One region of the Candidatus Allofournierella merdavium genome, then DNA from elsewhere that is predicted to be linked to it. Evidence: predicted binding sites of a transcription regulator. Region 1 holds the regulator's gene; each other region holds the start of a gene.

What was found. The regulator HrcA, encoded in region 1, represses chaperone genes, less so after heat shock. The targets are predictions, from matches to a motif close to TGTTAGCACTCNNNNNNNNNGAGTGCTAACA.
Region 2: the regulator HrcA is predicted to act here: its motif matches at 3,170-3,200, upstream of groES (co-chaperone GroES).
Region 3: the regulator HrcA is predicted to act here: its motif matches at 1,917-1,947, upstream of clpB (ATP-dependent chaperone ClpB).
Region 4: the regulator HrcA is predicted to act here: its motif matches at 4,303-4,333, upstream of htpG (molecular chaperone HtpG).

What each region holds. Positions count from the first base shown of each region.
Region 1 is NZ_CALWND010000009.1:154,650-160,077, reverse strand. Features, by position in the region: gene ACH2A7_RS09360 (ABC transporter permease) at 1-83, shown strand, start outside; gene ACH2A7_RS09355 (ATP-binding protein) at 284-1,864, opposite strand; gene ACH2A7_RS09350 (response regulator transcription factor) at 1,861-2,544, opposite strand; gene ACH2A7_RS09345 (stage V sporulation T C-terminal domain-containing protein) at 2,715-3,257, shown strand; gene hrcA (heat-inducible transcriptional repressor HrcA) at 3,470-4,504, shown strand; gene ACH2A7_RS09335 (nucleotide exchange factor GrpE) at 4,501-5,115, shown strand; gene dnaK (molecular chaperone DnaK) at 5,195-5,428, shown strand, end outside.
Region 2 is NZ_CALWND010000002.1:64,625-70,052, forward strand. Features, by position in the region: gene ACH2A7_RS01695 (NADH peroxidase) at 1-449, shown strand, start outside; gene ACH2A7_RS01700 (aminopeptidase P family protein) at 773-2,044, shown strand; gene ACH2A7_RS01705 (diacylglycerol/lipid kinase family protein) at 2,087-3,010, shown strand; gene groES (co-chaperone GroES) at 3,250-3,537, shown strand; gene groL (chaperonin GroEL) at 3,577-5,208, shown strand; gene ACH2A7_RS01720 (peptidoglycan D,D-transpeptidase FtsI family protein) at 5,407-5,428, shown strand, end outside.
Region 3 is NZ_CALWND010000005.1:162,560-167,987, reverse strand. Features, by position in the region: gene clpB (ATP-dependent chaperone ClpB) at 1-1,868, opposite strand, end outside; gene ACH2A7_RS05490 (DUF3783 domain-containing protein) at 2,103-2,492, shown strand; gene ACH2A7_RS05485 (hypothetical protein) at 2,684-3,670, shown strand; gene ACH2A7_RS05480 (FAD:protein FMN transferase) at 3,773-4,882, shown strand; gene ACH2A7_RS05475 (ABC transporter ATP-binding protein) at 5,193-5,428, opposite strand, start outside.
Region 4 is NZ_CALWND010000010.1:65,283-70,710, forward strand. Features, by position in the region: gene ymfI (elongation factor P 5-aminopentanone reductase) at 1-126, opposite strand, end outside; gene ACH2A7_RS09670 (nucleoside deaminase) at 123-587, opposite strand; gene ACH2A7_RS09675 (CPBP family intramembrane glutamic endopeptidase) at 590-1,522, opposite strand; gene ACH2A7_RS09680 (HdeD family acid-resistance protein) at 1,509-2,168, opposite strand; gene htpG (molecular chaperone HtpG) at 2,344-4,263, opposite strand; gene ACH2A7_RS09690 (helix-turn-helix transcriptional regulator) at 4,667-4,858, opposite strand; gene ACH2A7_RS09695 (hypothetical protein) at 4,848-5,183, opposite strand.

The DNA.
Region 1 (5,428 bases):
TGCTCATCGGCCTGGGCTCCGGCTACTACCCCGCCGGCAAGGCGGTGCGCATCCCGGCGCTGGAGGCCATCAAGAGCGACTGACCGCCCCCTTCCCTTTGCCAAAAGGCCGCGGGCCCCGTGTTTCCTCCCCCATTTGCGCGGCGTGCCCGGTGTGGTTTTTTCGACTCCTCCCACCCGGCAGGCCCCGGCCTTTTTCCCCCATAGCCCGGTATTTCCCGGGCAAAACGCGGCAGCGCCGCGCCACCCTTTTCCTCGGGGCGGCGCGGCGCTGCCTGGTTGTTTTATCCCTCCGCCAGGGGCAGGGTGAGCACAAATTCGGTGGCCCGCCCGGGGGCGGGCCTGTCGTTCAGCCGGATGGCGCCGCCGTGCTTTTCCAGAATGCGGCGGGTGATGGCAAGGCCCAGCCCGCTGCCCGCGCCGGTGCGGGCGTCGCTGCCGGTGACAAAGGGCTCGAAGATGGTCTTGCGGCGGGCGGGGGGGATGCCCGCGCCGTTGTCCGCCACCCGCACCGTCACCGCCCCCGCGCCCACCTCCAGTTCCACAAAGAGCTGGGTGCCCAGCCGGTTGTGGCGCACTGCGTTGGACAGCAGGTTGTCCAGCGCCCGGCGCAGCTGCCATTCGTCCACCATGCAGAACGCCGGCGTCTCCGGGATGGCCGGCTCCAGGGAAAAGCCCGCCAGGTCGATCTCGTCGTAGCGCTCGGCCAGCCAGGCCCGCAGGAATTCGCACACGTCCACCCGCCGGGTGTGCAGTTCAAAGCGGGGGTGCTGGGTCTTGCTGTACTCGTGAAAGGCGTCGGTGAGGCGGGCCAGGTCCCGGGCCTTGCCCCGGATCATCTCCAGGGTGCGCTGCCGCTCGGCCGCGGGCACCTTGCCGTCGCACAGCGCGTCCGCCGCGCCGCAGATCACCGTCACCGGGGTCTTGATGTCGTGGGAGATGTCCGCGATGAGTTTCTGGCGCCCCTCGTCCAGCCGCTTTCGCTCGGCCTCGCTCTCGGCCAGCAGGGCGGCGAACCGGTCGAAACTCTCGCCGATGCGGCGGATCTCCCGGGGGCCGCCGCAGTCGCCCACCCGCACGTCCCGCCCGGCGGCCTGGGCCTCCACCGCCGCGCCCAGGGCCTCCAGCGGTTGGGCGATGCGCCGGCGCAGATGGCGGATGAACAGCCCCGCCGTGAGGAGGAACAGCGGCAGGAACAGCGCCGCCACCCAGCCGCTGCGGTTCAGGATCTGCTGGTACTGGCCGTCGGTGAGAAAGCTCTCCCGCAAAAGAAGGGTGCGCCCGCTGCCGTCGGCGGCGGTGAACGCCGCCCGGGCCAGCAGCGCGTTTTCAAACCGCGCCCCGGTGAGATAGGCGTACTCCGCCGGGGTGTAGGCGGTCCTGCCGTCCCCCAGGTCCCCCAGCAGCACCCGCAGCCCGCCGTCCAGCACGGCGGTGCGGGTGGCCTCGCCCCCCGTGCCGTCGTGGGTGTGGGCCACCACCAGATGCCGCGCCGCCCCCTCGCCGCCGTCCAGTTCGTAGGCGTCGATCTGCACCCCGTCGCCCCAGACGGGCACGCAGGCCAGCGCCCCCGGCTCCACCGCCCGGTCAAAACCAGCGCCGTCGGCAAAAAGGAGCGCGCCCTCCTCGTCGTAGACGGCAAAGGCGCCCCCCTGCCCCAGATACCGGTGCAGCGTTTCGTACCGCCCTTTCGCCAGGGCCGGGTCGGCCAGCAGGCCGTACCAGTCGGCGGCGCGCCACAGCCGGTCCAGGTAGAGGTTCCAGGCGGCGAACACCGCCGCCGCGATGGCCAGCATCGCCAGGCTGAACAGCAGGTACTGCCGGGCCAGCAGCCCGAACAGGCCGCCCTTTTCCGTTTTTTTCATGCGGGGCCCCCCTCAAACCGGTAGCCCAGGCCCCGGATGGTCTTGATGTAACGAGGGGAGCGGGGGTCGTCCTCGATCTTGTCCCGCAGTTTGGAGATGTGCACCATCATGGCGTTCTCGTCCCCCTCGAAGTAGTCCCCCGCGGCCCCCTCGTACAGCTGGGCCTTGGTGAACACCCGCCCCGGCGAGCGCATCAGGATGGCCAGGATCTTTGCCTCCATGGGGGTGAGGGGCACCGGCCGGCCCGCCTTCTCCAGCCGCATGGCGGCCAGGTCCAGCGCCAACTCGCCCCCCCGCAGCACCTCGCCCCCCGCCCGGGCGGCCCGCCGCAGCTGGGCCTTCACCCGCGCCACCACCTCCACCGGGTTGAAGGGCTTGGTGACATAGTCGTCCGCCCCGAGGTTCAGCCCCAGGATCTTGTCGTTGTCCTCGCTCTTGGCCGAGAGGATGAGGATGGGCATGTCGCTGAACCGCCGCAGCGCCCGCGTCACCTCATAGCCCGAAAGGCCGGGCATCATCACGTCCAGGATGGCCAGGTCCGGCCCCTCGGCCCGGGCCTTTGCCAGGGCCTCGTCGCCGTCGGCGGCCTCCAGCACCCGCAGGCCCTCCCCCTCCAGATAGAGGCGCAGCAGCGCGCGAATTTCGTCGTTGTCCTCCGCGATCAGGATCAGTGGCGCCATGGCGTTTCCTCCTTGCAGGATGTTTTTACCTTATTATAACAGAGCCCGCCGCCGGCGGAAAGGCGGGCGGGGCGGCGGCGCTTGTATAATTTGCCTGCGCTGGCAGATACTAAGCAACAAAGAGCACAAGCGGCGGGGCCCGCCCCGCCGCCTTACAGGAGGTACACACCATGAAAGCAACCGGCATCGTGCGCCGCATCGACGAGCTGGGGCGGGTGGTCATCCCCAAGGAGATCCGCCGCACCCAGCGCATCCGCCAGGGCGACCCGCTGGAGATCTTCACCACCGGCGACGGCGAGGTGATCTTTAAAAAATATTCCCCCATCGGCGAGATGGCCGCCTTTGCCGCCCAGTACGCCGAGGTGCTTTGCAAGAACCTCTCCCGCACCGCCCTGATCTGCGACCGGGACAGCATCATCGCCGCCGCCGGCCCCGCCCGCAAGGAGTGCCTGGAAAAGCGGGTGAGCATCCCGCTGGAAAAGCTGATGCACGCTCGCCGCACCTACCTGCACGGCGGCCAGGCCGAGGACTGCCAGTTCCCCTGCGAGGGGGCCTCCCGGCACATCCACATAGCGGTGCCCATCATCGCCGCCGGCGACGTGGCCGGGGCGGTGGTGCTGCTGAGCGACGAGCGCAGCGCCACCCCCACCCCCGAGGAGCAGAAAGCCCTGGCCATCGCCGCCGCCTTTCTGGCAAAGCAGATGGAGAGTTAAAGCGCCGCCCGCCTTCTTTTTTCGGCGTCCGCGCCGCCCGCAAGGGGGGCCGCGGGCGCTTTTTTGCGGCCCGGAAGGGGCAGTGTGTGAACAAACGATGAAACTTTGAAAATTTTTGCACCACCCCCTTGACAGACGGATAAAATGGAGTACAATAAATTTAGCACTCGAGAGCAATGAGTGCTAAAATGAGAGAAAAGAGGTGGGGCCGCATGGCCATGGACGATCGCAAACAGCGCGTGCTGGAAGCCATTGTGGCCCTGTACACCCAGGGGGGCGAGCCGGTGGGCTCCAGCCTTTTGTGCCAGTATTTCGACATGGCGGTGTCCAGCGCGACCTTGCGCAATGAGATGGCGGCACTGACAAAGCTGGGCCTGCTGGAGCAGCCCCACACCAGCGCGGGCCGGGTGCCCAGCGCCAAGGGCTACCGCTATTACCTGGACAATCTGATGCATCCCGCCAAGGGGCTCACCGCCCGGCAGAAAGCCGAGATCGACCACATCTTCGCCGGCCTCGACTACGAGCCCGAGCGGCTGGCGTCCGGTGCGGCCCGGGCCCTGGCGGACTACGCCGGCTACATGGTGGCGGCCACCACCCCCCGGGCGGACGATCTGTGCATCGCCCACTACGAGGTGGTGCAGGTGGGCCGCTGCACCGCGGCGGTGCTGGCGGTGACCAGCGCCGGCGGCGTGCGCACCCGGGTGGCCCGGCTGGACACCGATTTCACCCGCGAGGACGCGGCGCTGCTCACCCAGACCCTCAACCAGGGGCTCGCCTTTGTGGCCCCGGCGGACCTGTCCGGCGCGAAGCTGGGCGAGTTGGCCGCCCGCCTGGGCGAGGGGAGCGACCGGCTCTATCCGGTGCTGAACGCGGCGGCGGCGCTGCTGCGGCAGGCCGCCCAGGCCCGCACCTACCCCCAGGGGCTGCAATACCTGATGCGCTGGCCGGAACTGACCGGCCTGCTGCCCCGGGTGCTGGAGCTTTTCACCGACGACGAGCGCGCCGGCCGGCTCATCACCCCCCGCACCGGCCGCACCACCGTGCTGCTGGGCGAGGACCTGCAGCGCCCGCTGCCGGGGCTGTGCTTCATGAGCAAGCGGTACCTGGCCGGCGGCGGCCTCACCGGGGCCATCGTCCTGCTGGGGCCCACCCGGATGCCCTTTGAGCAGCTGATGCCCGTTTTGGATTATTTTGCCTTGAAACTCGGCGAGTGTATGGCCGGCAAGGCACAGGAGGACCCGCAATGATGGACGAAACCAACAAGCGGCCCGAAGAGGCCGCCGCCGAAGCCCCGGCCCCCCAGGCCGAAGCGACAGAACAAAAGGCCGCTCCCAAGGCGGAGAAGGCCCCCGAAAAGGAAAAGAAAGAGACAAAGAAAGACAAAAAGGATCTGGAGGCACAGCTGGCCGCCGCCCGCACCGAGGCCGAAAAGGCCCGCGCCGAGGCGGAGGAGGCCAGGGACCGGCTGCTGCGCACCGCCGCCGAGTACGACAACTTCCGCAAGCGCTCGGCCCGGGAGCAGGACGCCGCCTTCGGCAACGGCGTGGCCCACGCGGTGAGCCAGATCCTCTCCATTCTGGACGCGCTGGAGATGGCCGAGGCGGCCCCCTCCACCGACGAGAACTTCAAGAAGGGCGTGACCCTGACGCTGGAAAAGGCAAAGGGCGCCTTCGAGGCCCTGAAGGTGGAGGAGATCCCCGCTTTGGGCCTGCCCTTCGACCCGGCGCTGCACAACGCGGTGATGCAAAAGGCCGCCGAGAACGGCGAGGAGAGCGGCACCGTGCTGCAGGTGTTCCAGAAAGGCTACAAGCTGGGCGACCGGGTCATCCGGCACGCCACGGTGATCGTGGCCGAATAATTCGCCGAAAGGGCCTTTCGCCCTTTCCCATAAATGAGAGTTCCACCATATTTGAGTTATAAATAAGGAGAGATATACTATGAGTAAAATCATTGGCATCGACCTTGGCACTACGAACAGCTGTGTTGCCGTGATCGAGGGCGGCGAGCCCGTGGTCATCGCCAACGCGGAGGGCGCCCGCACCACCCCCAGCGTGGTGGGCTTTACCAAGACCGGCGAGCGGCTGGTGGGCCAGGTGGCAAAGCGCCAGGCCATCACCAACCCCGAGCGCACCGTGAGCAGCATCAAGCGTCACATGGGCACCGACTACAAG
Region 2 (5,428 bases), on a different contig from region 1:
TCGTGGAGAAGGTCGAGAACACCTATGTCACCGAGCATGTGGTGGGCATCGCCAAGGAGGGCGTTCCCGAGGACATCATCGAGGGCCTGCGCATGAACTTCAACGGCGAGTGCAGCGAGGTGGGCATGTACCTGGCCATGAGCCGTGTGGCTGACCGCGAGGGCTACCCCGAGATCGCCGAGGCATGGAAGCGCTACGCCTTTGAGGAGGCGGAGCATGCCGCCAAGTTCGCCGAACTGCTGGGCGAGGTGCTGACCGACAGCACCAAGAAGAACCTGCAGATGCGTGTGGACGCCGAGTGCGGCGCCTGCAGCGGCAAGATGGATCTGGCCAAGAAGGCCAAGGAGCTGGGCCTGGATGCCATCCATGACACCGTTCATGAGATGGCCAAGGACGAGGCTCGTCACGGCCGCGGCATGCAGGGCCTGCTGGAGCGTTACTTCGGCTGAGCCGCTCAAAACGACCCCATACAGTAAGCACAAAGCCCTCCGGGTACGCCCGGAGGGCTTTTGGTTTGATGCGACAGGTGTGTGCCGGTAAATAGCTTTACAGAACGGCCGGCCGCGCCTTGTGCCGGAATGCCGTGCCTTGCGTGAAGAGAGCTGTCCGCCTGCTGCGGGACGGATGGGCGGCGGGCCGGCGGGCACATTTGGCGCTGCGGCGCGAGGGCCGACAGGGAATACAAGCGGGTTTTATGGACTGTTTTTCGGTTGGAATACCAACGCATCTATGGTAAAATAGGCACATAAAGATCACAAAGGAGACAAGCCACATGGTGAGCAAAGAGTTCCACGCTTCCCGCCGAAAACGGTATGCCGAACTGCTGGAGGACGACTGTGCCGCCTTCGTTTTCGCCGGGAATGAACTGCCGGACAAGGGGGATGAACTGTACCCGTTCACACCCTACGCCAACTTCTATTATCTCACCGGGTTTGACCAGCCCAAAGCGGTGTTGAAAATGACCAAGCGCGGCGGCCGGGTCCAGGAAGTGCTGTACATCCGGCGCGCCGACGAGCGCATGAAGCGCTGGGAGGGCGTTTGCAGCACCCGGGAGAGCGTGCAGGCGGAAACGGGCATTCAGCGGGTGGAATACCTCGACGCCTTCCGCGAGGAATTCTCGCTGTTCAGCTGGCCCGGCAGCGTCAAATGCATTTATGTGGATATGGCCAACTGGAGCGGCGAGGATCACATGACCCAGGCCCAGAAGTTCGCGGCGGAGATCCGCGCCAAGTATCCGGACATCCCCATCCGTAACACCTTTCAGGATCTGGCGCTCCTCCGTCAGGTAAAGACGGACGAGGAGATCGCCCTGCACCGCCGCGCGTGCGACGTCACCGCGGACGGGGTAAAGTGTATGCTGGCGCACCTGCGTCCCGGTATGTATGAGTACCAGGCGGAGGCCTATTTTGACTTTGTGCTCAAAAGCGCCAACGCCCGCCACGCCTTTGCCACCATCGCGGCCAGCGGCGCCAATGCCTGTGTGATGCACTATTCCGCCAACGACCGCCGGATACGGGACGGGGAGATGATCCTGTTCGATCTCGGCGCGGAGTGCGGGTATTACGCGGCGGATGTGAGCCGGACGTTTCCCGTCAGCGGCCGATTCACCGACCAACAGAAAGCATTGTATAATGTGGTGCTCAAGGGGCTGGAGGCCGCCATCGCCGCAGCCCGCCCCGGCCAGCCCAAAAACGAACTGGCCGGCATCAGCCGGGAGGTGATGGCCCGGGAACTGGTCCGCATCGGCATGATCGAGCGGCCGGAGGAGATCGCAAAATACTATTTTCACGGATCGGGTCATTACATTGGCCTGTATACGCACGACGTGGGCGACGACAACGCGCCGCTGGAGGAAAATATGATGTTCACCCTGGAGCCGGGGCTCTATTTCGACGAGCTGCAGCTGGGCATACGCATCGAGGACACCCTTCTGGTCACCCGTGACGGCTGTGAGGTGCTGACGGCGTCCATTCCCAAAACCGTGGAGGAGATCGAGGCCTTCATGCAGGCGAGATCGGCTTCCGGGTGTTGTGCGCTGCCGTGAGGCGCGCACGCGGCTAAATATTGATGTGAGGAGACGCAGAAAATGCGGTATGTATTCATCGTCAACCCGGTTTCCGGCAAAGCGGACCCCAGCGGCACGCTGGTGCCGCAGATCACTTCGGCAGCCGAAAAAATGGGGATCGACTGCGAGATCCTGCTCACAGAGTATGCCGGCCACGCCAAAAAGCTTGCCGAAGAGCAGGCGCGGGCGCCGGGGGATGTGCGCTTGTACGCCTGCGGGGGCGACGGCACCTTCAACGAGGTGATCCGGGGCGCCTATGGCTACGGCAATGCGGCGGTGGGCTGTATTCCCTGCGGCAGCGGCAATGATTTTGTGCGGAATTTCGGCGAGCGGGAGCCGTTTTTGGACCTGGAGCGGATGATGCGCGGGACGGTGATGGACATCGACCTGATCCAGACGGAAAAGGGGATCGCCACCACCATCTGCTCCGCCGGGCTGGACGCGCAGGTCGCCTATGGCATCCCGAAATTTCGCCGTCTGCCTTTCTGCGGCGGTACGATGTCCTATAATCTGTCCATCGTACAGGCGATCTGTGGGCCGCTGGGACATCGGTTGCGGGTACAGGCGGACGACGAGGTCATCACCGGCAACTTCCTGATGCTGGCCATCTGCAACGGAAAGGCCTACGGCGGCGGCTACGTTGCGGCGCCCGAGGCGGATATGCAGGATGGCCTGCTGGATCTTGTGCTCATCCGCAAGATCGGACGGCTGGCGGTGGCGCGGGTCATCGGCGACTACAAAAAAGGGGCGCACATCCAAAATGGGCAGGTGGCCCCGTCGTTCCAAAAGATCGCGCTTTTCCGCAGGGTGCGCAGTGTGCAGGTGGAGGTGCTGGACGGACGGCCCATTGTCGTCACCGAGGACGGGGAGTGCGAGGAGCGCATGGGCGTGTCGGCCCGGGTGTGCCCCCTTGCCGCCCGGATCATCCTGCCTGCCGGAGACTGATATGTTCTGACTGGGAGTCTGCCGACAAAAACAACCGCCCGGCAAAGGGCGGTTGTTTTTGTCGGCGAAGGTTGCGCGGGGAAAATATCAAAATCGTATGTTCACAAAAATTTTTAAATTTTCCCTCTTGATTTTTGTTATGCAAGTGGATAAAATATATATTAGCACTCGGGGACAATGAGTGCTAAACAAGTTTTAGTAATGCAAATTATTTTATAGTTCGAACAGGAGGCATTCTTATGCAGATCAAACCCTTGGCTGATCGCGTTGTGATCAAGACCGTGGAAGCCGAAGAAACCACCAAGAGCGGCATCATTCTGGCCGGCTCCGCCAAAGAGAAACCCCAGGTGGCCGTTGTGCTGGCAGTGGGCCCCGGCGGTATGGTGGACGGCAAGGAAGTGCAGATGCTCGTCAAGGTGGGCGACAAGGTGCTCACCAGCAAGTATTCCGGCACCGAGGTCAAGGTGGACGGCGAGGAGTGCACCATCGTGCGGCAGAGCGATATTCTTGCCATCGTGGAAGAGTAATTCTTTCGTAAGAATCGAACGAAAAGGAGATAGATGATTATGGCTAAACAGATCCTGCACGGCGAAGAGGCTCGCAAGGCCCTGAGCGCCGGCATTGATACCCTGGCGGATACCGTTAAGATCACCCTGGGCCCCAAGGGCCGCAACGTGGTGCTGGGCAAGAAGTTCGGCAGCCCCGTGATCACCAACGACGGTGTGACCATCGCCAAGGAGATCGAACTGAAGAATGCCTTTGAAAATATGGGCGCTCAGCTGGTGCGCGAAGTGGCCACCAAGACCAACGACGCCGCCGGCGACGGCACCACCACCGCCACCGTTCTGGCCCAGGCTCTGGTGAGCGAGGGCATGAAGAACGTGGCTGCCGGTGCCAATCCCATGGATGTGAAGCGCGGTATGCAGAAGGCCGTCAAGGCCGCCGTGGAGGCCTTTGCCACCAACAGCAAGAAGGTCAACGGCTCCAAGGACATCGCCCGTGTGGCCACCGTCTCCGCCGGCGACGCCACCGTGGGCGAGTTGATCGCCGAGGCGATGGAGAAGGTCAGCGCCGACGGCGTGATCACCATCGAGGAGAGCAAGACCGCCGAGACCTACTCCGAGGTCGTGGAGGGCATGCAGTTCGACCGCGGCTACATCACCCCCTACATGGTCACCGACACCGAGAAGATGGAGGCGGTCATCGACGACGCCTACATCCTGATCACCGACAAGAAGATCAGCGTCATTCAGGACCTGCTGCCCTTGCTGGAGCAGATCGTTCAGAGCGGCAAGAAGCTGGTCATCATCGCCGAGGACATTGAGGGCGAGGCTCTGTCCACCCTGATCGTCAACCGCCTGCGCGGCACCTTCACCTGCGTGGCCGTCAAGGCTCCCGGCTTCGGCGACCGCCGCAAGGAGATGCTGCAGGATATCGCCATCCTCACCGGCGGCCAGGTCATCAGCGAGGAACTGGGCTATGAGCTGAAGGACGCCACCGTGGATATGCTGGGCCGTGCCCGCCAGGTGAAGGTCACCAAGGAGACCACCACCATTGTGGACGGCTTTGGTGACAAGCAGGCCATCAAGGACCGCGTGGCTCAGATCCGCGCCCAGATGGAAGTTGCCACCAGCGACTTCGACAAGGAGAAGCTGCAGGAGCGCCTGGCCAAGCTGGCCGGCGGCGTGGCCGTCATCAAGGTCGGCGCTGCCACCGAAGTGGAGATGAAGGACAAGAAGCTGCGCATCGAGGACGCCCTGAACGCCACCAAGGCGGCTGTGGAAGAGGGCATCGTGGCCGGCGGCGGCACCGCCCCCATCAATGCCATCCCCGCTGTTTCCAAGGTCTGCGAGACCCTGGAGGGCGACGAGCGCACCGGCGCCAAGATCGTGCTGAAAGCCCTGGAGGCTCCTCTGCGTCAGATCGCCAAGAACGCCGGCCTGGAGGGCAGCGTCATCATCGACAAGATCCTCAGCGCCGGCAAGATCAACTACGGCTTCGACGCCCAGAAGGAAGTCTACTGCGACATGATCGAGGCCGGCATCGTGGATCCCACCAAGGTGACCCGTTCCGCTCTGGAGAACGCCGCCAGCGTGGCCAGCATGGTGTTGACCACCGAGAGCCTGGTGGCCGACGAGCCGGAGCAGCCCGCTCCCGCGGCCCCCGCGCCCGACATGGGCATGGGCGGCATGTACTAAGCCGCACACCCATCCGGTAAGCAGTGTCCGGACCCGCCTGAATTTCAGGCGGGTCCGGATTTTTTTGCGTCTGGCGGGAATGGGAAAAGACGCCCCGCAAGCGCGCCCGACAGGGGGTGATTGCGCCGTTTCGCACCGGGCCATACTCTCTGTGAGACCGGCCGCGCGCAAAGGCCGGCAGACAGGAGGCGCTGCGATTTGACCACAAGACGTCTTGTGA
Region 3 (5,428 bases), on a different contig from region 1:
GCAAGTTCGGTCTTGCCCACGCCGGTGGGGCCCAGGAACAGGAAACTGCCGATGGGGCGGCCCGGGTCGGCGATGCCGGCCCGGCTGCGCAGGATGGCCTCGGTGACCTTCTTCACCGCTTCCTCCTGGCCGATCACCCGCTTGTGCAGGATGTCCTCCAGGCCCAGCAGCTTCTCCCGCTCGCCTTCCACCAGCTTCTCCACGGGGATGCCGGTCCAGCGGGCCACGATGCGGGCGATCTCCTCGTCGGTGACCCGGTCCCGCAGCAGGTTGTCCTGGGTGGCGCCGGAGGCCTCCGCCTTCTGCTCCTGCTCGGCCAGCTTCTTCTTCAGTTCCGGCAGCTTGCCGTACTTCAGTTCGGCGGCCTTGTTCAGGTCATACTCCCGTTCGGCCTTCTCGATGGCCGCATTGGTCTTCTCGATCTCCTCCCGCAGGCTCTGCACGCTGCCGATGCTGGATTTCTCGTTGTCCCACTGGGCCTTCATGGCGCTGAATTTGGCGCGCATCTCCGCCAGCTCTTTTTGCAGCGACGCCAGCCGCTGCGCGCTGAGGGTGTCGGTCTCCTTCTTCAGGGCCGCCTCCTCGATCTCGTGCTGCATGATCTTGCGGCGCAGATCGTCCAGCTCGGCGGGCATGGAGTCCATCTCGGTGCGGATCATGGCGCAGGCCTCGTCCACCAGGTCGATGGCCTTATCCGGCAAAAACCGGTCGGTGATGTACCGGTTGGAGAGGGTGGCCGCCGCGATGAGGGCGCTGTCCTGGATCTTCACGCCGTGGAACACCTCGTAGCGCTCCTTCAGGCCCCGCAGGATGGAGATGGTGTCCTCCACCGAGGGCTGGTCCACCATCACCGGCTGGAACCGGCGCTCCAGCGCCGGGTCCTTCTCGATGTACTGGCGGTACTCGTCCAGGGTGGTGGCGCCGATGCAGTGCAGCTCGCCCCGGGCCAGCAAGGGCTTCAGCAGGTTGCCCGCGTCCATGGCGCCGTCGGATTTGCCGGCGCCCACGATGGTGTGCAGCTCATCGATGAACAGGATGATCTGCCCCTCGCTCTTCTTCACCTCGTTCAGAACGCTCTTCAAACGCTCCTCAAACTCGCCCCGGTACTTGGCGCCCGCCACCAGCGCGCCCATGTCCAGGCTGAAGATGGTGCGGTCCTTCAGATTCTCCGGCACGTCGCCCCGCACGATCCGCTGGGCCAGGCCCTCGGCGATGGCGGTCTTGCCCACGCCGGCCTCGCCGATCAGGCAGGGGTTGTTCTTGCGCTTGCGGGACAAGATGCGGATGACGTTCCGGATCTCGGTGTCACGGCCGATCACCGGATCCAGCTTCTGCTGGCGGGCCAGTTCCACCAGGTCCTGCCCGTACTTCTTCAGCGCGTCATAGGTCTCTTCGGGGTGATCGCTGGTCACTCGCTGGCTGCCCCGTACGGTGGCAAGCTGTTCCAGAAATTTGTTCTTGTCAATGCCAAAGCTGCGCAGCACCTGCCGCACCGCCTCGTTGGGCTGGTCCATCAACGCCAGGAACAGATGCTCCACGCTGACGTACTCGTCCTTCATGTTCTCGGCGATGTGCTCGGCTGCGTTCAGCACCTTGTCGGTGGCCTGGGAGATGTAGATCTTGTCCGGCTCCCGGCCGGTGCCCGTCACATGGGGCAGGGCGGCCACCTTCTGCGCGGCGGCCGCGGCGAAATTGCCCGGCTCCACCCCCAGCTTCTTCAACAGCTGCGGGATCAGCCCGTCCTGCTGGCTGGCAGTCGCCGCCAGAAGGTGCTCAGGCTCCAGCGCCTGATTCTGGTACTCGATGGCCAGCTGCTGCGCGCTCTGCAACGCTTCCAGCGTCTTTTGAGTATATTTGTTGGTATTCATACAGTCCGTCCCCCTTTTTCAAAGCGACCAACTTGGAAAGATTCTTAGTTTTAGCACTCTTGTGCTTCGACTGCTAATATTGTATTCCCGCCCGGTAGAATTGTCAAGGGATTTCACAAAAAATTTATATTTGTTTGCGGTCGCGCCGGCCCCGGCGTTGTCAGGGGCAAAAAAATCGGGTATAATCCCTTTAATAAAAGTATACAAAGGGGCCCTGTGCCCCGGGAGGTTTTTATGAAAGCACACATCATCCCCCCCGCGCCGCCGGCGGCGCTGGCCTGGAACCCGCCGCAGGACGGCAGCCTGGAGGCGGTCTGCGCCGGGGCGGGCCTGCGTTTTTGCCGGGTGGAGGAGAAAGACCTGGGCCGCACGGTGGCGGATCTCTGCGGCCTGCCCGGCGCAGAAGGCGCCCGGGGCGTCATCCCCGCAGCGGACCCCACGCCGGCACTGGTGATCTGGGGGCTGGACCGGAAAGAACTGGACGATTTTCTGGGCCGGCTGAAGGCCGCAGGGGTGAGCATCCCCCTGAAGGCGATGGTCACCGGCACCAACCGGGCCTGGGCCTTCGGGCAGCTGCTGGCAGAACTGCACGCGGAACACCGGGCGGTGACGGGCGAAAAGTGAGGGAAAGGCTTTTCCTTTCTTTAAAATGTTTTCCTTTGAGCCGGTGTTCCGCCGCGGGGGCGTTTTGGAACCAATCTGTCATGATTTCTCCAACAATTAACATTGACAAACATCTATCAGGCGCGTATAATGGGTGTGCTGCCTGAAAAGGCAATGGATGTATATGTTTGTTTCGAGAGGAGTAAGACACAATGAAGAAAGTTTTGGCTTTGGTCATGGTCCTGGCTCTGGCTCTGAGCTTCACCGCTTGCGGCGGCTCTGCCAAGAAGGTCAAGACCGGTATCGCCATCGTTTCCAGCTACACCACCGCTGACGCCACCGCGGATGCCGCCGGCAACGCCCAGGTGGACAGCACCGTGGCCGCTGTGACCGTGGACGAGAGCGGCAAGATCGTCGCCTGCAAGATCGACGTGGCTCAGAACAAGGTCCCCGTGAATGCTGACGGCACCTTCGACACCTCCCTGACCTTCAAGTCCAAGCAGGAGCTGGGCACCGATTACGGCATGACCCCTGCCAGCGCCATCGGCAAAGAGTGGTACGAGCAGGCTGACGCCTTCGCCGCCTACGTGGTGGGCAAGACCGCCGCTGAGGTGGAGGCCATCGGCGTGACCGGCGACCACAATGCTCCCGACGTGGCCGATCTGGCTGCTTCCTGCACCATGAACGTGGTGGACATCAAAGCCGCCATTGTGGAAGCCTGCAACAACGCGCAGGATCTGGGCGCTTCCGCCGACGATACCCTGGGCCTGGGCCTGTCCACCGAGATGAGCTCCTCCAAGCTGCCCACCGCTGACGAGGCCGGTCTGGTCCAGACCGACACCACCTACGCCGCTGTGACCTACGACAAGGACGGCAAGATCACCAGCACCGTGCTGAACTGCACCCAGGCCAAGATGGACGTCACCGCTGAGGGCGTTGTGACCGCTCGCGGCGACTCCATCGTTCCCAAGCAGGAACAGGGCGACGACTACGGCATGCGTGCCGCCAGCGCCATCGGCAAGGAGTGGAACGAGCAGGCTGACGCCTTCGCTGCCTACCTGACCGGCAAGACCGCCGCTGAGGTGAGCGCCATCGGCGTGACCGGCGACCACAACGCTCCCGACGTGGCCGACCTGAGCGCTTCCTGCACCATGAACGTGCTGGGCTTCATCGACGCTGTGGGCCGCGCTATGGCCTAAGGCCAGGCAGACGCCTGAAAACAAACAACCCCGGGGCTGGGCCGCAAGGCCCGGCCCCTTTTGCAATCCGGCGGCTGGCGCCGCCTTCGAAAAGGAGAAGCCATGGGCAAACGAGTCGTGTGTTTTGTGCTGAGCCTTGCGCTGTGCGCGACGCTGCTGGCCGGCTGCGGACAGGAGGCGGCCTCCGCCTCCCAGGACCCGGAGCTGGCGGGGTACGAGCGGTACACCGTCACCTGGTTCGATGTGTTTGACACGGTGACCACCGTGATCGGTTACGCCGCGAGCCAGGAGGAATGGGACAGCCAGATGGAGGCCCTTCATTCCGACCTGGTGGAGTACCACCAGCTCTACGACATCTATCACACCTATTCCGGCGTGACCAACCTGCGGGACGTGAATGACCGGGCGGGCCAGGAGCCGGTGGAGGTGGACGGGCGCATCATGGGCCTTCTCACCGAGGCCAAGGAGATGTGCGAGACCACCGGCGGCAAGATGAATGTGGCCTTCGGCACGGTGCTCAAGATCTGGCACAACTACCGGGAGGCGGCGCTGGACGACCCGGCCCAGGCTGCCGTGCCCTCCATGGAGGAGCTGGAGGCCGCCGCCCAGCACTGTGACATCAACGACCTCATCCTGGACGAGGAGGCCTCCACGGTGTTCTTTGCCGACCCGGAGCTGCAGCTGGACGTGGGCAGCGTGGGCAAGGGCTATGCGGTGGAGATGGTGGCCCGGGCCGCCGAGGAGCGGGGCCTGAAAAGCGCCCTGATCAGCGTGGGGGGCAACCTGCGCAGCATCGGCCACAAACCGGACTACACCCGCTGGACCGGCGGTATCCAGAATCCCTGGACCACCACCGCCGATGCGGTGCCCACCGAGTCGGGGGGATACGTGGCCGTGGTGGAGGTGGAGGACATGTCGCTGGTCACCAGCGGCAACTACCAGCGCTACTACGAGGTGGACGGGGTGCGCTACCACCACCTCATCGACCCGGACACCCTGATGCCCGCCAATTACTACTCGGCGGTGAGCGTGCTGGCCCCGGATTCCGGCCTGGCCGACTGCCTGTCCACCGGCCTGTTCTGCATGCCGCTGGAACAGGGGCAGGCCCTGGTGGAGAGCCTGGAGGGCGTGGAGGCCATGTGGATGATGAACGACGAGAACGACGTGGTCAATTCCAGCGGCTTTGAGGCCAGCCTGAAACAGGCGGAGTGACGATCCGCCCGCGAACAAAAGGACTCAAATGCCCGCGCGGATACAAAAGCACCGGCGCCCTGCAATTTGCAGGGCGCCGGTGCTTTTGTGGTCTCATGTGGTGCGCAGATCAAGGGATCTTCGGCTGGCCTCATGAAGGGGGGCAAGTCGTCCGGCATCATCCGGCCGGGCTTGCCGCTGCGGGGCCCCATGGAGGCGGGGGGCAAGACCGGCCTGAGGGGGCAGGCGTGTTTGTGGCGGCGGCCCGCCCCTTCGGCAGCGGGGGACAGGGTCCCCGGCGCGGGGCGGAAAAAACGCCGCGCCGCCGTGTTCACTGTTCCACGGTGGACAGCAGGATTCGGTCGTTTTCCATGGCGCGGCCGGCGTTCTTGCGGAAGGCGGCCAGCAGGTCCTCCACCGTCATCTTCGCGCGCTCGGCGCCCTTTACGTCCAGCACGATGCGCCCGTCGTCCATCATCAGGGTGCGGTTGCCCAGGGCCAGGGCGCTGTGCATGTTGTGGGTGATCATCAGGCAGGTGATCTTTCGCTCGGCCACGATGGCGGTGG
Region 4 (5,428 bases), on a different contig from region 1:
CAGCGCTTCGGCCTGCTCGGCGCTGTGCAGATAGTTGATGACCACCTGATACCCCGCCTCGGCAAAGCTTTCGACGGCGGCGGCCCCGATGCCCCGGGCCCCGCCGGTGATGAGCACTGTTTTCATCGCGCTTCCTCCCGTTTTTTGCGCAGGGCTGCGAAAAAGCCCTTCAAAAGGCCGGCGCACTCCTCCGCCAGCAGTCCGCCCTCCACCTGCGGATGGTGGTTGAAGGGCAGGGCGAACAGGTCGGTGACCGAACCGCAGCAACCCGCCTTGGGGTCCGCCGCGCCGTACACCACCCGCCGGATGCGGCTGTTGATGATGGCGCCGCTGCACATGGGGCAGGGTTCCAGCGTCACAAACAGTTCGCACTGCCACAGCCGCCAGCCCCCCAGCGCCCGGCAGGCGGCGTCGATGGCCAGCAGTTCCGCGTGGTGGGTGGCGTTTTTCCCGGTCTCCCGGGTGTTGCAGGCCACGGCCACCGGCTCGCCGTCCTTTGCCACCACCGCCCCCACCGGCACCTCGCCCAGGGCGGCGGCCTTTTTCGCCTGTTCAATGGCAAGGCGCATCAGTTGTTCGTCGGTCATCTTCATCCCCCAATGGTCTTGTAAACGCTCAGCGCCGCCAGCACCGCCAGCGCCGCCAGATAGCCGGGGCTGCGCAACAGGCACAGCCAGTCTCTCCCCTGCCCCCGCAGCCGGCCCCTTTTGCGGGCGGGCAGCGCCCGCCAGGGGGCGAAAGCCAGCGCCGCCAGCGGCGGCAGGAACATCAATATGTAGCTGACCAGCGGGGGCGCGCCGTACTGCTGGCAGTACTGCCCCGCAAAGGCCAGCGTGTTGTTGTACAGGTGAAACACCATACCCGGCACAAGGCTGCCGGAGGCAGCCGCGGCCAGGCCCAAGGCCAGCCCGCCGAACAGCCCGGCCACCACGGCGGACAGGCGGCCGTGGAGCAGCCCGAAGAGCAGCGCCGGCCCCGCCACGGCCACCACCGGGCCGAAGGGGCGCAGCCAGCCCTGCAGAAGCCCCCGGAAGAGCAGTTCCTCCCCCACGGCGGGCACAAGGCACACCGCCAGCCAGGCAGCCGCCAGCGCAAGGCCGCCGGCAGGCAGTTCCATCCGGGAAGCAGTATTCTGCCCGCCGGTGAGCGCGCCCGCCAGCAGGTTGCCCGCCATCATCAGCAGCCAGAAAAGGAGGAACAGCCCGGCCTTTGCCTCCGCGCCCAGGCGGCGAAAGCCGTTCGAAGCGGGCGGGGTGCCCGCGAGAGGCAGCAGCGCGAAGGGCGCGGCCAGGGAGAGGGCGCTCACCGCCGCCTGCAGCAGGATAGCCTCGGCCAGTCCGGTGCCGGCGGGGTTCGCAAGGCTCGCCCCCGGCACCCGCATCGCCAGCAGGGCGCCGGCCAGCGCGGTGAATACCGCCCGGGCCGCCAGATACCCCAGGGCCGCGCAGCCGCAGGCCGCCCCGGCCCGCCGCAAAGCGGCGGCGCGGGCCGCCCCCGCCGGCAGCGGCTCAGCGGTCCTCATCGGAGACGTCTTTGTAATCCACATCCACAGCCTCATCCCCGCCGGGGGCGGCGCGGCCGTCCAGCGCTTCGGTCAGTTTGTCCAGCTGGCAGGCGGCATCCCGGGCGGTGCGCTCCAGGCCCCGCAGCAGCACGGCGGCGTACACCGCGCTGATAAGGCTGAGCGCCCCCTCCACCAGCAGGATGACGCCGATGGCCATCACCAGCAGCTGCACCGTCTCAAAGGGATTGACCACCATCAGCACGCCCAGCGCCACCGACAGGCCCGCCAGGATCAGAAAACCCCACCAGCGGCCGTAGCCCATGGCCCGCAGTTCAAAGGCGGATTGCAGCCGCACCACCGCGTCCACGATGACGTAGATGCCCACCAGGATGGGCAGCACCGACACCACCGTGTCCGGCTGGAGCAGCAAAAACACTCCCAGGGCGCTGGCGGCGATGCCGAACACCAGGCCGAAGTAGTCGAAGAAGAAGCGCTCCTCGGCCCGCACATAGCCCCAGATGCTCAAGAGGCCCTTCAGCAGGATCACCGCGCCGAAGAGGTAGCACACCAGCCGCAGCGAGGCCTCCGGCCAGAGCAGCAGCGCCAGGCCCAGCAGCATAAAGGCCAGGGCCGAGAGGAGGAATCCCTTTTTCATGTGTGTCATGTCAGACCATCCTTTCCCGCGCGGGCCCTTCCACACCGGGCCGCGCTCCATGGCGTTTCATGGGTTTAGTATACCATATTTTGCCCCGTCGTGCCCCTGCTTTTGCCACATTTGCGGCAAAAGCAAAAAAGCGGGGCAGCCCCCAGGGGACCGCCCCGCGCAGCGCGGAACATTTTTACTGCATCAGCTCGCACACCGCCTGGGCATAGGCCACGGGGTCCTCGATGGGCAGGCCCTCGATGAGCAGGGCCTGGTCGTAGAGGATGCGGGCGTACTTGCCCAGCTTCTCGCTCTCGCCCTTTTCCTGCAGGCCTTGCAGGGTGGCGAAGATGGGATGGTCGGCGTTGATCTCCAGCACCTTCTGGCTCTTGGGGGCGTTTTCCGCCGCGCCGGGCATGGCGGAGAGCACCTTTTCCATCTCCAGCGACAGGGGCCCCTCGCTGGACAGGCACACCGGGTGGCTCTTGAGCCGGGTGGACAGGCGCACCGCCTCTACCTTGCCCTCCAGCGCCGCCTTCATGGCGTCGAACAGGGGCTTGTTGGCCTCGGTCTTCTCCTCGGCGGCCTTCTTCTCCTCCTCGGTCTCGAGACCCAGGTCGCCGGAGGAGACGTTCTTGAACTCCTTCTCGGCGTCCTTCTCGCCGTAGCGGCGCAGCATCTGCAGGCAGAATTCGTCCACGTCCTCGGTGAGCAGCAGCACGTCAAAGCCCTTCTCCAGCACCAGTTCGGCGGCGGGCAGCTTGGCCAGCCGGTCCGCCGAGTCGCCGGCGGCATAGTAGATGTACTTCTGGCCCTCGCCCATCTTCTCCACATACTCCGCCAGGGTGACCATCTTCTTCTCCCGGGCGCTGTAGAAGAGCAGCAGGTCCTTCAGCAGGTCGGCGTGCATGCCGTAGTCGGCGTAGCAGCCGTATTTCAGCTGGCGGCCAAAATTCTTGAAGAACTCCTCGTACTTCTCCCGGTCGTTGTTCTTCATGGCGGTGAGCTCGTTCTTGATCTTCTTTTCCAGGCTGGTGCGGATAAGCTTGAGCCGCCCGTCCTGCTGGAGCATCTCACGGCTGATGTTCAGAGAGAGGTCCTGGCTGTCCACCACGCCCTTGACGAAGCTGAAGTGGTCGGGCAACAGGTCCGCGCACTTGTCCATGATGAGCACACCGCTGGCGTACAGCTGCAGGCCCTTCTCATACTCGCGGGTGTAGTAGTCGTAGGGCGCGCGGCCCGGGATGAACAACAGGGCATTGTAGGTGGCGGTGCCCTCGGTGCGGCTCACGATCACCCGGGCGGGGTCGGTGTAGTCGTAGAATTTATCCTTGTAGAACTGGTTGTACTCCTCGTCCGTCACCTCGCCTTTGGCCCGCTTCCACAGCGGCACCATGCTGTTCAGCGTCTCCAGCTCGGTGTAGGTCTCGTACTCGGGGGTGTAATCCTCCCCGGCGTCGGCGGGCTTTTCCTTCTGGCGGGTCTTCTCCCGGTACATCTGGATGGGGTAGCGCACATAGTCGCTGTACTTCTTCACGATGCCCACCAGGGTGTACTCGTCCAAAAAGCGGTCATAGTTCTCCTCGGGGGTGTTCTCCTTGATGACCAGGATGACCTGGGTGCCCACCTCCGGCTTGTCGGCCTCGGTGATGGTGTAGCCCTCGGCGCCCTTGCTCTCCCACTTCCAGGCGGTGTCGCTGCCGAAGGCACGGCTGATCACCGTGACCCGACTGGCCACCATGAAGGCGGAATAGAAGCCCACGCCGAACTGGCCGATGATGTCGATGTCATCGGCCTTATTTTCCTTTTTGAAGTCAAAGCTGCCGCTGCGGGCGATGGTGCCCAGGTTCTTTTCCAACTCCTCCTTGGTCATGCCGATGCCGTTGTCGGTGAGGGTGATGGTGCGGCTGGCCTTATCCAGCGCCAGCTGGATCTTGTAGTCCTCCTTGCGGCTGGACACGGTGTGATCGGTGAGGCTTTTGAAATAGAGCTTATCGATGGCGTCGCTGGCGTTGCTGATGAGCTCCCGCAGGAAAATCTCCTTGTTGGAGTAGATGCTGTTGATCATCAGATCCAGCAGCTTTTTGCTCTCGGCCTTGAATTGTTTTACTGCCATGTGTGTTCGCTCCCTTTATATCAAATCTTGCGTGATACGTTTTAGCACTCTCTATTTAAGAGTGCTAATTAACTATAGCGCGTTTTGCACAAAATTGCAAGAGGTTTCACACAAAATTTAAATTCCGTTCAAATCCCGTGGCTGCGGGGAAACGGCACGGCGGAACAGCAGCGGACCCGCCAGAGGGAAAAGGTCGCAGCGCGGCGGCAGGCAGCGCGTTTTGGCGGATGGCGGCGGGGTGAAGCGGAGGTCACAGGCCAGGCGGGCGGTGGAGCCCCCTCCTTCGCCCGGGACGCGCGAAGGGGGGGGGCCGGCGGCACACACGTCCGGGCGCTGAAACGGGCCCGGACGGGACCAGCCCCCGGAAAACGACCCATGACGGCAAAAAAGCCGGGCTGAAACATCAGCCCGGCGTGAACAGTTCGTCCACGGTGGTGCCCAGCTCCTGCGCCAGCTTGAAGGCCAGCGCCAGGGTGGGGTCGTATTTGTTGTTCTCGATGGCGTTGATGGTCTGGCGGGATACGCCGCACTTTTTGGCCAGCTGCTCCTGCAAAAGGCCCTTTTCCCGGCGCATCTGGCGGATCTTATTTTCCACGTTCGAAATCACCGTACCGTTTCTTTAACACCAGCAGCACCACGAAGTAGGTCATCGCGGTGACGCTGAGGTCGATAAATGGGTTGGACTGCAGCTTCTGCGCCCGCACCACCGCCTCCACCACGTCGAAGATCTGGGTCAGCACCGTGACCAGCAGGGTGAAAGCCCCCGCCTTCCAGACGATGAGCTGGCGGCGCTCGTCTCCCTGGCGCACCAGCGACACCACCATCCCGATGTCCAGGGCGATGCTGCCCAGCAGAAAAAGCCCGAACAAAATCAGAAGAAAGTTTTCCACCGTGAACATGCCTTGCGTTACAGGGTCCATTGCGCTGCCTCCTTTTTAAAATGTCAAATCTTTTTGACATCATCAGCATAACACGGGGCGCAGCGTATATCAAGAGTTTTTGACATTTTTTATTGGGCGCAGGCGCCTTCATCGCGCAGGGCAGTGCCGCAGGACAAGGGGACCGGCAAGCGGGCATGATCCTGAGCAGGCAAGGCGCCGGTCCGCAGGGCGGCAAGACGGCAAGCGACGGCCCCGCGCGACAGAAGACGGGGCACGGCGGCGGG